4 regions of the Rahnella sp. PCH160 genome follow, and region 3 is predicted to be linked to each of the others. Evidence: predicted binding sites of a transcription regulator. Region 3 holds the regulator's gene; each other region holds the start of a gene.
What was found. The regulator LexA, encoded in region 3, represses DNA repair genes until DNA is damaged. The targets are predictions, from matches to a motif close to TNCTGTATGTACATACAGNA.
Positions count from the first base shown of each region.

Region 1 (3,123 bases), on a different contig from region 3:
GCTCCAGCGCGGTGGCCGACAGGCGTCGCCCAAAAATATAATACGTCGCACTCGCTGCGCCAAGGCCACCGGCAATTGAAATAATAATCGCCGCCCCCCAGTGCAGGCCGTAAGGGATCAGCGGATAAAACACATTGCCCTGCCCCATGGCGAAAAGCATCGCCAGCGTGGCGGCAAGATGACGGTCCGATGTTCCTCTTTTTTCCATCAGTGCCAGCGACGCCAGCGGTGCGGCGAAACTCACGAAATTCAGTTGGATGAGCGCAAACACCGCCATGCCGGTGACGCCAAAGGGGCGTAAAACCGGTGTCACCAGCCGTACAATCCCGTCGAGAACGCCACGCACTTCCAGGTACTTCATGATGATCAGCATGACCACCATGATTGGGATCAGCGTGTAAAGCGCCACGTTAACTGACGCTTTACCCGCCGAGAGAATGATCCCGATAATGTCCATTACCCACTCCGCTAAAATAAATTGCCAGTAACATACCCCCAACCTGACGTCCTGTCATGCCCTTGAGCGAGGATAAAAAAGCGGCTAACGTATCCGAACGCCTGTCAGCTTCGATGAAAACATTCAACACGGTGAACCGGCTAACCCGCTCATTCACCGGACGATCTCAGGAGATTTCCATGTCAGATAAAGTGTCAGCCCAGTGTCATTGCGGTTCGGTTGTCTTCAGCGCCGAGCTTACCGATGGCTATAACAACGTGCTTCGCTGTAACTGTTCGTTCTGCCGTATGCGCGGCGCGGTCGTCGTCCCGGCTCAGGAAGTGGAAGTGATCAAGGGCAAGGACAAACTTACCAAATACCGGTTTAACACCGGTGAAGCCGCCCATTTCTTCTGTTCGGTTTGCGGGATTTACACTTTCCATCAGCGCCGCTCAAATCCTGAATTTTACGGCGTTAACGTCGCCTGCATTGAAGGCGTTTCACCGTTTGATTTTCCGGTAGTCAGCGTCAGCGACGGCATTAATCATCCGAAAGATGGCGGTAAAGGGGGTGTGGCGGGATATATTCGTTACGAGCCGAAATAAATATGAGGCTAAGTCGTTCGGGACTCAGAAATGAAGGCGTTGTGGAAGGGTATTGATAAAGGAACACACCGGTTATTGCCGGTGCGTGTCCCTTTCTGGCGTTTTTTAGGGCAGAGAAGTCAGGCGGCTTTCACTGCACGCGGTTTCTTCGGTGCTGGCGTTTCTTCTGCTGTAGGTTCGGCGTGTTCCGCCGTTTCAGGTTCTGCGGTTTCTTCTGCTGTTTCTTCAACGACGACCGCTACGGCTTCCGGTAATTTACTGGTGCGCAGAATATGCTGAACGGCGTCTTTCTGTTCGGCGAGGTGCAGCGCGATGTTTTCCGCCAGCGCTTCGTCAATCTCAAGCCCGCTCTGCGACAGCCATTCGGTGAAGGTATCTGCCATATCGAGCATCTTGTCGTAAGCGTCCGCATCTTTTTTATTGGCAAATGTCATTTTCTCTTCACCTTTTCTGACGACAACAAATTTTGTTTCAACAGCCATGACTCGCTCCTTATACTGTAATTATATACAGCATATTAATGATGAGTGCAGGATACATCATTCAGCCAGCTTTTTACAGCCCGACTGTATGAAATCTCTACCGGCCTGCGCTACATTCGTACGGTGATCATTAAAACAACCGAAACTCGCGGAGAACAACGTGACAGCAACCGACATATGCCATTGGACAAAAGGCACATTTCATATCACCACGGATAAAGCCGCGCAGGATATTCCGGCGATCCATCGTTACCTGACCCGCTCAACGTGGGCGGCCGGAATTGACGAGCAAACCGTGCGCGATTCTGTCGAAAATAGCCTGAATTTCGGGTTATTCGAAGGCGACAAGCAAATCGGTTTTGCCCGCCTTATTACCGATTACGCCACCTTTGCCTACCTGTGCGACGTCTACGTGCTTGAAGAATATCAGGGTAAAAACCTCGGCTTCTGGCTGGTGGAATGCTGCCAGTCGCATCCGGTGTCTGCGCGGTTGCGCCGCATGATGCTGTTCACTACCACCGCGCCGTGGCTGTATGAAAAATTCGGCTACGAGCCGGTCAACCGGCCGGATTATGCGTGGGCGATAACCCGGCCTGATATCTATTTGAAAAAGGATGATTTGAAGAACGAGGTGTAGCTTTTCTTTAACGGCTGGCTAACTGCGTTGTCAGGGTTTCGATACGTTCGGCCAGGTCTTTGGTCAGCGAGGTTAACGCAATGTTCTGCTGGACTAAAACCAGCAACTGCACGGAATTTTCCTCGGCGATGGTCTGGCGCTTGGCCATCGCATCGTCCAGATCTTCTCTGTGTTGGGCATCCGTCAGTGCATGCGCCAGGTCGCGCTCGGCCTGACGGGTTTGCGCCAGCAGAATCAGCGGTGCGGCGTAAGCGGCCTGTAAACTGAAAGCCAGATTCAGAAGAATAAACGGATACGGGTCAAATTTGGACAGCCCGGAAATATTCAGGTAGATCCAGACTGCGACGATCAGCGTCTGCGCGATCAGGAACGTCGGTGTGCCGAAGAACCGGGCAAACGCTTCTGCCTTCAGGGCAAACCATTGTTCACCAAAAGTATGGCTATGGCCTTTCAGCGGGCGATAAAAACGAAATTTTTTAACAGGTTGCATCGTATCTGTTCTCTTGTTTCGGTGAAAACGTTTCACGGCGGGCTTTTACTCTATCGCTAATTCACCGCATCCCAAAGCAGTGACAACCCGGCCAGCATTAACATCCCGTCAACGAAACGACGAAAAGTTTTCTCCGGTATTTTGATCACAGATCTTTTGCCGATCATCACTCCCGCGATCAGCGTGTTGCTGAGACTTAATCGTAATTTTCACCGTAAAGCCCGATCAGGCGGCGGACAACGCCGTTGGTCCAGCCGAAGCCGTCCTGAAGCGGATATTCGCCGCCGCCACCTTCGCGCGCGGCGCTGCCGGAGATATGGTATTTCTCAATCAGCTTGTGATGCTTCTGATAAAACTGATTCACCGTTCTCAGCCAGCTGTGGGCGATTTCATCCCCAGCACGTCGTTGCCATACAGTTTGAAGCCCTGAATCGCCATCCATTGCAGCGGTGCCCAGCCGTTCGGTTTGTCCC
Region 1 is NZ_JBLOGT010000002.1:161,363-164,485, reverse strand. It holds gene ACM5QY_RS23520 (nucleoside recognition domain-containing protein) at 1-457, opposite strand, end outside; gene ACM5QY_RS23515 (GFA family protein) at 637-1,041, shown strand; gene ACM5QY_RS23510 (YebG family protein) at 1,161-1,523, opposite strand; gene ACM5QY_RS23505 (GNAT family N-acetyltransferase) at 1,684-2,160, shown strand; gene ACM5QY_RS23500 (DUF1003 domain-containing protein) at 2,168-2,650, opposite strand; partial or broken gene treF (alpha,alpha-trehalase TreF) at 2,847-3,123, opposite strand, start outside.
Region 1: the regulator LexA is predicted to act here: its motif matches at 1,537-1,556, upstream of ACM5QY_RS23510 (YebG family protein).

Region 2 (3,123 bases), 3.1 Mb from region 3:
TACCCGGCGTGGCGGACACATATATCGTCTGTGGCGCCAGCGCTTCAAATTCTTCAAAGCGCATCGGGCGGTTATCCAGCGCCGATGGCAGGCGGAAACCATATTCCACCAGCGTTTCTTTACGCGAGCGGTCGCCTTTGTACATCCCGCCGATTTGCGGAATGGTGACGTGGGATTCGTCGACGATCAGTAAACCGTCGGCGGGCAAATAGTCGAACAGCGTCGGCGGCGGCTCGCCGGGGCCGCGCCCGGACAGATACCGTGAATAGTTTTCGATACCCGAGCAATAGCCCAGCTCATTCATCATTTCGAGGTCAAACTGTGTACGCTGGCTGAGGCGCTGCTCTTCGAGCAGTTTGTTATTGTCCAGCAGCACCTTACGGCGCTCGGCCAGATCGACTTTGATCTCTTCCATCGCCTGCAAAATACGTTCGCGCGGGGTGACGTAGTGCGTTTTCGGGTAAATCGTGAAACGCGGCACTTCATGCTGAACCTGGCCGGTCAGCGGATCAAACAGGGAAAGCCGCTCGACTTCCTGATCAAAAAGCTCAATGCGCAGCGCCAGATCGTCCGATTCTGCCGGGAAAACATCAATCACTTCGCCGCGCACGCGGAAAGTACTGCGCTGGAAAGCCTGATCGTTGCGGGCATATTGCAGCTCGGCCAGACGGCGCACGATCGCACGCTGATCAATGATCATCCCTTTGGTCAGGTGAAGCATCATTTTCAGATACAGATCCGGATCACCCAGACCGTAAATCGCCGAAACCGACGCCACCACGATGACATCACGGCGCTCAAGCAGCGCTTTGGTGGCCGAAAGCCGCATCTGCTCGATGTGTTCGTTCACCGAGGAATCTTTTTCGATAAACGTGTCCGAACTCGGCACGTATGCTTCGGGCTGATAGTAATCGTAGTAAGAAACAAAATATTCGACGGCGTTCTCCGGGAAGAACTCTTTCATTTCACCATACAGCTGCGCCGCGAGGGTTTTGTTCGGTGCAAGAACCATCGTGGGGCGGTTCAGGTCAGCAATCACATTCGCCACGGTAAAAGTCTTACCGGAACCGGTAACGCCGAGCAACGTCTGATGCGCCAGACCGTTCTCCAGCCCTTCTTCCAGACGGCGTATGGCCTCAGGCTGATCGCCTGAAGGCTGAAATTCAGAATGCAGTTTGAACTCTTTACTCATGACGGGCTACCTGGCTGAAATGAAAACGCATAAGGCCGGACATCGGGCGCTCACGGAAAAACAGTATGAAAGACTCCGTGAATTTTGCCAGCCTTGATTTTACCGCCTTATAATACTGTATATAAAACCAGCCTCCAATCGATAAAAATCGCCGGGGATTTAACAGGTTGCTACATCTGCACTTTTTTAGGTTATTGCGAATAATAATTCTCACCATCAGATGACAATTATCCCCAAAATTTTTCATCCATTAACTTTCTGACCACAGGTTGACGAATTCTGACACAACTATGACGAACGAATCACGGGCGTATTGCTTTTAACTAACTGACTGATTATAAACGACATCATTAAAAAGCTGCGAATACGGGCAAAGTAAGCACAACCCGCGCCCTGACTCGTCTGTAGCTACTTTTCTCACGCTCATGCACATGGTTATCCACAGGAATAGTGGATAAGTCTCAGCGCGCCCCGCGCTGCGGGAGTTGGCAAAAAGTGCACTTCGGACGCCGGAGAGGGGATCAGCATCTTTTTTAGTTATTTTTTCCCTTTTTTCAGACTTTATTTATGCCTATTTTGCCTAGATTTTCGGGCGGATGTTCCTTGCAAAATCAAAAAGGACATCTCGTCAGGATTTTTTAGCGTCCTGATGTCGTCCGGCTTGCACCAAAATCAGAGAGAGCAGCACTGGCAAAGTGCAGTTCCCTTTTTTCCGCGTCGGACTGTTTATCACAAATCCTCAACAACTCTAATGAATAATCCTAAATCCCCGCCCGTCCCGCTGTTAACACCTCTGTAACTTCTCTTTTCCCCGGCACTTTCACAAACTTGGCCTGAGAGTTGCAGTGTCACTGTAGGAAGCGCTTCGTGCAGCCGGAATCGCTTTTTTAACCTGAAAGTGAAATCTGATGATTACCCTGTTTTTTGCTAAGCAAAGTCATTTTTAATGCAAGGAAAAAGCGGTTAACCCCATTTATCACTGGTTAATGGCTGTTTATCTGTAATTGATGCTGTGAGGTTGGCCGGTAAGCAACGGGATTTAATTCTGTGTTACGGCATTAGCAGCGGAACATAAATGTCAGAAATATGACAATGGCGGTCAAAGCGCAGTTCAGCGGAATACTCCGTGAGGGAGGGAGGTCTGATGTTAAGTGTAAAATCAGTTAATCAGTATTATGGGCAAAAACATATTCTGTGGGATATCAATCTCGAACTGTACCGCGGTCAATGTACGTGCCTTATAGGGCGAAATGGCGTGGGAAAAACCACGCTGGTGAACTGCATCATGGGCCATCTTCCGGTGAAAAGCGGGGCGATTTCCTGGCAATCACGCGATGAAGAGCCTCAGAGCCTGTTAAATCTGCCGGTGGAAAAACGCGCGCAAATCGGTATTGGTTATGTGCCTCAGGGCCGGCAGATTTTTTCGCAAATGAGTGTTGATGAAAACCTGCAAATCGCCATGATGTCCAGCAGAAATAAGACGCGGCGCGTGCCTGAGCAGGTGTATGACCTGTTTCCGACATTAAAGGAGATGGGCGCACGCAAAGCGGGAGAGCTCGATGAGAGCCAGCAGCAGCAACTGGCGATCAGCCGCGCCCTGGTGCAGGAGCCTGAACTGCTGATCCTTGATGAACCGACCGAGCACACGAGTGCGTCGATGGCGGCCAATATGGGCAACATTATTCACCGTCTGAACCGTGACCTCGGTCTGACGCTGCTTCTGGTCGGGCATAAATTGCCCTTCATCCGCAGCGTCGCTGACCGGTTTTGTCTGGTGGACGGCGGGCGCGACGTGGCGCAGGGCACGCTGGCGCAGCTCGACGAGACGTTAATCAAAAATTATCTGACGGTCTGACGCCGCGCTTTACGCCTCATGCGCAAGCAGGCGTTCGAGATGCAGATAGTGCCCCAGATTCACGTCCAGACCTGCA
Region 2 is NZ_JBLOGT010000001.1:4,408,516-4,411,638, forward strand. It holds gene uvrB (excinuclease ABC subunit UvrB) at 1-1,192, opposite strand, end outside; gene ACM5QY_RS20565 (ABC transporter ATP-binding protein) at 2,337-3,047, shown strand; gene bioD (dethiobiotin synthase) at 3,057-3,123, opposite strand, start outside.
Region 2: the regulator LexA is predicted to act here: its motif matches at 1,306-1,325, upstream of uvrB (excinuclease ABC subunit UvrB).

Region 3 (3,123 bases):
CCGCAAGCCAAGCCGCCAACGGTTTACCGGGCGCTGGATTTCCTGCTGGAACAAGGGTTTATTCATCGGGTTGAATCGGCTAACAGCTATGTTCTCTGCCATCATTTCGAAGAGCCGAGCCATACGTCCGCGCTGTTTATCTGCGACCGCTGCGGGCTGGTCACGGAGAAAACCACTGACGGCATCGAAGAACGTCTGGCGAAACTGGCGATAGAATCAGGGTTTGAGCTGCGTCATTCAGTTGTTGAAGCGCATGGCTTGTGTGCGGAATGCAAAGTCGTTGAAACCTGCGACAGCCACGACCATTGCGAACATGACCACAGCATCGTGGTAAAAAAACGCTGAGAAAACAGATTTATATTAGCTGGAGTTTCGTAAGAAATTGAAGCGGACGGGTTTACAGCAGCAGAACTGAAAGGTTGGGTACATCCTTGTACCCGTATCCTGAATGCGTTCCGGGTAGGAGCAATAATTCTCAGGATACGTCACTGATACGCGAGGGGGAGTCGCGTGTTACCAGTGATGTTTGTTTTTCGATTCCCATTCCTTGAGCTCTTTCTCGGCCTGATCCTTCTGATAGCCATAACGCTCCTGAATCTTACCCACCAGTTGATCACGTTTACCTTCAAGCACTGTCAGGTCGTCGTCAGTCAGCTTGCCCCACTGTTCTTTCACTTTGCCTTTCAACTGCTTCCAGTTACCGTCGGCTTGGTCCTTATTCATAAAATATCTCCTGTTACCTTGGGTTGTGGAACTGCGCATTCGGTGTGCAGCCCGTACTTAACACTTCAAAGCTTAGTAGAGAATGCCAATTAATCTTCCTAAAGCAGGGATAAAAGCCACTATTAGGATTAATCCAAAGCAGGAAATAACGTGAAGACAGAATCTATCTTACTGAATAAGGCCGGTAATTTAGTGAGCAGACAGTGCAGAAGGCAAAGGGTTTTCTCGGGAAAATTTCAGGAAAGGGCATAAAACGACACCGCCCCGAACGGGGCGATGCTGGAACTTACAGGTGCGTCAGAGGCGGCTAACGCACCTGTAACGTAAAGATTGAACGCAGATTAGATCCAGTTGCCGTTACGAATAACGCCCACTGCCAGACCTTCAATGCTGAAATTCTGTTCGCGCAAATCAACCACAATCGGTTGAAATTCGCTGTTCTCAGGCAACAACTGAACGATACTGCCCTGTTTCTTCAGGCGTTTAACCGTGACTTCATCATCAATACGCGCAACGACAACCTGACCATTTCGGACATCCTGCGTTTTGTGTACTGCCAGCAGATCGCCATCCAGAATACCGATATCACGCATCGACATCCCGCTGACGCGCAGCAGGAAATCCGCACTCGGTTTAAACATGGCCGGATCGACCTGGTAATGGCCTTCGATGTGCTGCTGAGCCAGCAGCGGTTCACCGGCGGCAACGCGGCCAATCAGCGGTAAACCTTCTTCTTCTTCCATCAGCAAACGAATACCGCGCGACGCACCGGAAACGATCTCGATAACGCCTTTACGCGCCAGCGCTTTCAGGTGTTCTTCCGCCGCATTCGGGGAACGGAACCCGAGACGGGATGCAATCTCTGCGCGGGTCGGTGGCATACCGGTGGTGGAGATATGATCGCGAATAAGGTCGTAGACCTCTTGTTGTCTGGTCGTTAAAGCTTTCATTCCGCCCCCTGGTTGTTTATACAGTCTAGCTGTGAGTATATACAGCTAAACGGCCAATGAAAACCTAAGATTGAATAAAAACAGGGCATAACGGCAATTCCTGGAATGCAGATTCCAAATCAGAACCATCGCGGCCAAAAGATGCTGACCCAGACAAAAATCGCCAATATGATGGTCAGAAGTACGGCAGCGGAGCCAATATCTTTGGCGCGCCCTGACAGCACGTGAAACTCCGGCCCGATACGGTCAATCGCCGATTCTATGGCACTGTTAAGCAGTTCGGTCACACACACCAGCACAACGGAGCCGATCAGCAGGATGCGTTCTATACTGCTCACATCCAGCCAGAAAGATAATAAAATGAGCGGGATAGCAACACTGGCTTCCTGCCGAAAAGCGGCTTCATTTTGCCATGCGGCCTTCAGGCCTTTCCAGGAATAACCTGCGGCTTTATAGATGCGGGTAAATCCGGTGACTTGGTTCGCCATTCTGTTACTGCTCCTTGAGATATTGTCCTGCGGGTTTTGCGCATTTTAGCGGTTTAATGGTATCTCATCACCACAGATCTCCTCTGATCTTTCTGGTATCCTTGCGGCGAAATGGCTAACAAGAGGCTTCACGTTTTTATGTCAGGTTGGCGTAGACTTTATTACACATTATTGAATTTACCGCTTTCATTGCTGGTAAAGAGCAAGGTCATACCTTCAGATCCGGTTACCGAGTTGCACTTAGACCCGACCCGGCCAATTCTGTACGTATTGCCTTATAACTCCAAAGCCGATTTGCTGACATTGCGCGCGCAATGTCTGGCCGAAAATCTGCCCGATCCCCTTATCCCGCTGGAAATCGACGGAACGCTGCTGCCGAGCCACGTGTTTATTGCCGAAGGCCCGCGTGTTTTCTCCTATTACACGCCAAAGCAGGAATCGGTAAAGCTGTTCCACGATTATCTGGATTTGCACCGCAATAACCCGGATCTGGACATTCAGATGCTGCCCGTGTCGGTGATGTTTGGCCGTGCGCCGGGTCGAGAAGGCCACGATACGCCGCATCTGCGCGTGCTGAACGGCATCCAGAAATTCTTCGCCGTATTGTGGCTGGGGCGCGACAGTTTCGTCCGTTTCTCCAATACCGTTTCGCTGCGTTATATGGCAACCGAGCACGGGACAGACAAAACCATCGCACAAAAACTGGCGCGTGTTGCACGTATGCACTTCTCCCGTCAGCGTCTGGCGGCAGTGGGCCCACGTCTGCCGGCGCGTCAGGATTTGTTCAATAAGCTGCTGGCGTCCAAGGCCATCGAAAAAGCCATTGAAGATGAAGCGCGCAGTAAGAAAATTTCACACGAAAAAGCCCAGCAAAACGCCATCGCGCTGATGGAAGAGATTGCGGCTAACTTCTCGTATGAAGCCGTGCGCCTTTCTGATCGCGTGCTGAGCTGGACGTGGAA
Region 3 is NZ_JBLOGT010000001.1:1,343,600-1,346,722, reverse strand. It holds gene zur (zinc uptake transcriptional repressor Zur) at 1-345, shown strand, start outside; gene ACM5QY_RS06185 (CsbD family protein) at 514-723, opposite strand; gene lexA (transcriptional repressor LexA) at 1,065-1,673, opposite strand; gene ACM5QY_RS06175 (diacylglycerol kinase) at 1,793-2,161, opposite strand; gene plsB (glycerol-3-phosphate 1-O-acyltransferase PlsB) at 2,300-3,123, shown strand, end outside.

Region 4 (3,123 bases), 1.4 Mb from region 3:
ACCTTGTGCAGAGATCTTGTTGGAAGGGATACCTTTAGATACCAGGTAATCCACTACGCTCTGTGCACGTTGCTCAGACAGTTTCTGGTTGTATTGTTCTGAACCGATACGGTCGGTATAACCCAGAACGATAACTGAACCGTCTTTAGGATCGATTGAACTCAACTGGCTGTACAGCTGATCCAGGGCCTGTTGGCCTTCTGGTTTCAGAGTCGCTTTGTTGAAGTTGAACAGAACGTCAGATTTCAGAGTGAATTTCTTAGTTTCCACAACTGGAGCTGGTGCTGGAGTTGGTGCCGGAGCAACAACTGGTGCAACATCATCCTGACCGAAACGGTAAGAAACACCTACAGACAGCATGCCGTTGTCTGGACGCGCGCCAACAGTTTGAGCGTCGCCGATGTTGTTAACCCACTGGTAATCCAAACGGGTTGCCCAGTTTTTGGTTACAGCGTATTCAACACCCACTGCTGCCAGTGGAGAAACACCAGTGTCGTGGTCGCTTACGCGCAGACCGGTGTCACCGTGGTAACCTTTTGAATCTGCACGCCAAACCATACCACCCAGACGGGTGTAGATGTCCAGATCGTCAGTCAGTGGGTAGCTCAGTTTAGCAGCCAGCTGAACGCCTTGTGCTTTGAACGCGCCATTGCTCACGCTGCCTTTGTAAGGCATACGGCCAAGCCAGTCATATCCCATTTCAAAGCCCAGGTATTGGTTTGCTTGGTAACCCAAGAACGCACCTGCACCCAGTTGGCTGTCGTGGGTAGGGCCGTTGCCGATACCTTTGTAAGCGTTTGCGAAACCAGTGTCATGGTATTGGGACCAGCCCAATTTACCACCGGTATACCAGGTGTTATCTTTAGGGGCGGCTTGCGCTACGGTAGCGAAACCTGCCAGTGCCACTGCTAATGCGATAGCTGTCTTTTTCATTTTTGCGCCTCGTTATCATCCAAATAGGCAATTGAGCTTTAAGCTTTAAGCCCTTGGTTAAAATCCTTACGCCAAGGTTCTTGCTTCAGTGAAGAACTTGCCACTTTACGTTGGCATTATAGAGCAACCTTGGCGTTGTAAAGTCTACAACGTGGCGCGAAACTTACAAGCTTGAAGTGTTAACACCGTGGAAAAAAAGGGAAAAACGTACACATTTTTTAACGGCTTTGACTATTTGTTGACAAAACTTGCAGAAAATCAGAGGCCGGAATACCCGTTTTTACTGGGTTTAGTGCTCGTTTCAGCACAAATCACTAAGTTCCGCAGTATTTTCATAGGAACATTCCTATTTTGAACTAATGGTAGATTGAGGAGTGAATTTTTACTGTGGAGTGGTGTCCACTCACTGAATTCTGCTCATTTGTTGGCTTCATAATGAACCCGTAAGACCCTCCCTGACGCGCTGCAATTTGCAGTCTTTCTCTTTCTGAATCATTTAAATCGGGTAACCACCCAAGCACGACACTGTAGTTACCGGTCAGTAGTGCTTTTTCCATGGCATCAGCTGTCGACATCGCGGTGATCTGATTAACCTGCACCATTTTATCAACCGGTAAACCCGACTGGGATAACCAGTGGCGGCTCAGTTTCTGCTGCGGTGTCAGCCATAACAGCCAGCGCGATTGCATACCCAAATGCTGCAGTAAAGGCAGAAGTAACTGCGCAAATGCTGGCTGGCTCGCACTATAAACGAACTCAGTGATCAGACCATTATTCAAGGACGCAGACGAATTTACCTGTGTGTGAGCGACGGGCAAAGCGGGCTGACTAAAATGATGATTTGTAAGATGTTGAGTGCGCATAGTGTTATACCCCAGTAGGTTACTGTATGAATGTACAGTACTCTGGCGGTGAGCAAAGATCAACCCAATTTTTCCAAGACGTCTCGCAAATTTTGAAGGGAATAACCTCCGGCTGCATTTTATGTTTGTTGCACATCCCGACATTGAGTATTTTGCTTTTAGCTGTACGGGTAATTTAAATGGGATGTAAGGAATGAACATGAAAAGGATAACGCAATGATAAATCAGTCAAAAAAAAGAGTGCTTGAGTGTATGGCAATTTTTGCTCCTTTGGGCAAAATCCGTACTCGTACCCAGTTCGGTGGCTTTAGTTTATCTGCCGATGGGGCCATGTTTGCACTGGTCTCCGACGGAGATTTGTATCTGCGCGCCAGTGCTGAAACGGAGGCACATTTTTGTCGCAAGAAAATGGAAAGACTGATTTATCGTAAGCGCGGAATGGATGTGAAGTTACGTTATTTCAAGGTGAACCTGACGCAGTGGGAAGACCCTGAGGTTGTGCGAAAACTGGGTAAATACTCACTGAGAGGGATGTTGCGAGAAATCGAAGTGCGCAAAAACAATGAAGCCGGGCGACTCAAAGATTTACCGAATCTCTCTCTGGCTCTGGAAAGGCTGCTCTGGCAGGTGGGGATAGCAAACTCGGGAGATCTTCGCACGCAGGGGGCATGCAAGACCTACCTCAAGCTCTGTGCGATGAAAAAGAAGAACCTGGGCCTCAACTTATTAATGGCATTGGAAGGTGCCATTTTGGGATTTCATGAGGCTGCTTTGCCGATGGCTTCCAGAGAAACATTGACTCACTGGTTTAATCATCAGCAAGAGCAGTTTACAGACACGATGCACTAATTTTACCGGCACCCGGACAGGCTGTCAGTCCTGGCTCTGAGCGGGCAGAATTTTATTGTTAAGACTGGTGAGCTCAGGAAGATGAGCCACCAGCAATCCGATTTGCTGCAAAACGAGCTGTTCTTTACTGTCGGAATCCGTTGTGCGCATTTGTATCCTTGCCGTCAGGTGCTCAAGGGCTTTTTGTATCCTTCCGGCTTCTGAAGGCAGATGGTGCAATGCTCCGTCAACACAACAAGCGGTGTCATCGAGCAGGCTCAGGGTTTCGGCATCGCTGAGTTTTTCACGATGCGCGCCCAGCGCCGAAATATAACTTAGCATCGTGTGGTTCAGGCACAGTAAGCGAAACGCCGCTTCCAGCGTTGCGGGGTTGTTATTCTTTTCTGAGCTCATATTCGACACAACGGATGCCAGTTCCGCATCGCAGTTATGCGCGTCACGGCGTGCCAGACGATAATCGAGGCTGTTGTCTTTACCC
Region 4 is NZ_JBLOGT010000001.1:2,699,438-2,702,560, forward strand. It holds gene ompA (porin OmpA) at 1-933, opposite strand, end outside; gene sulA (SOS-induced cell division inhibitor SulA) at 1,290-1,796, opposite strand; gene ACM5QY_RS12430 (TfoX/Sxy family protein) at 2,013-2,645, shown strand; gene yccS (YccS family putative transporter) at 2,670-3,123, opposite strand, start outside.
Region 4: the regulator LexA is predicted to act here: its motif matches at 1,817-1,836, upstream of sulA (SOS-induced cell division inhibitor SulA).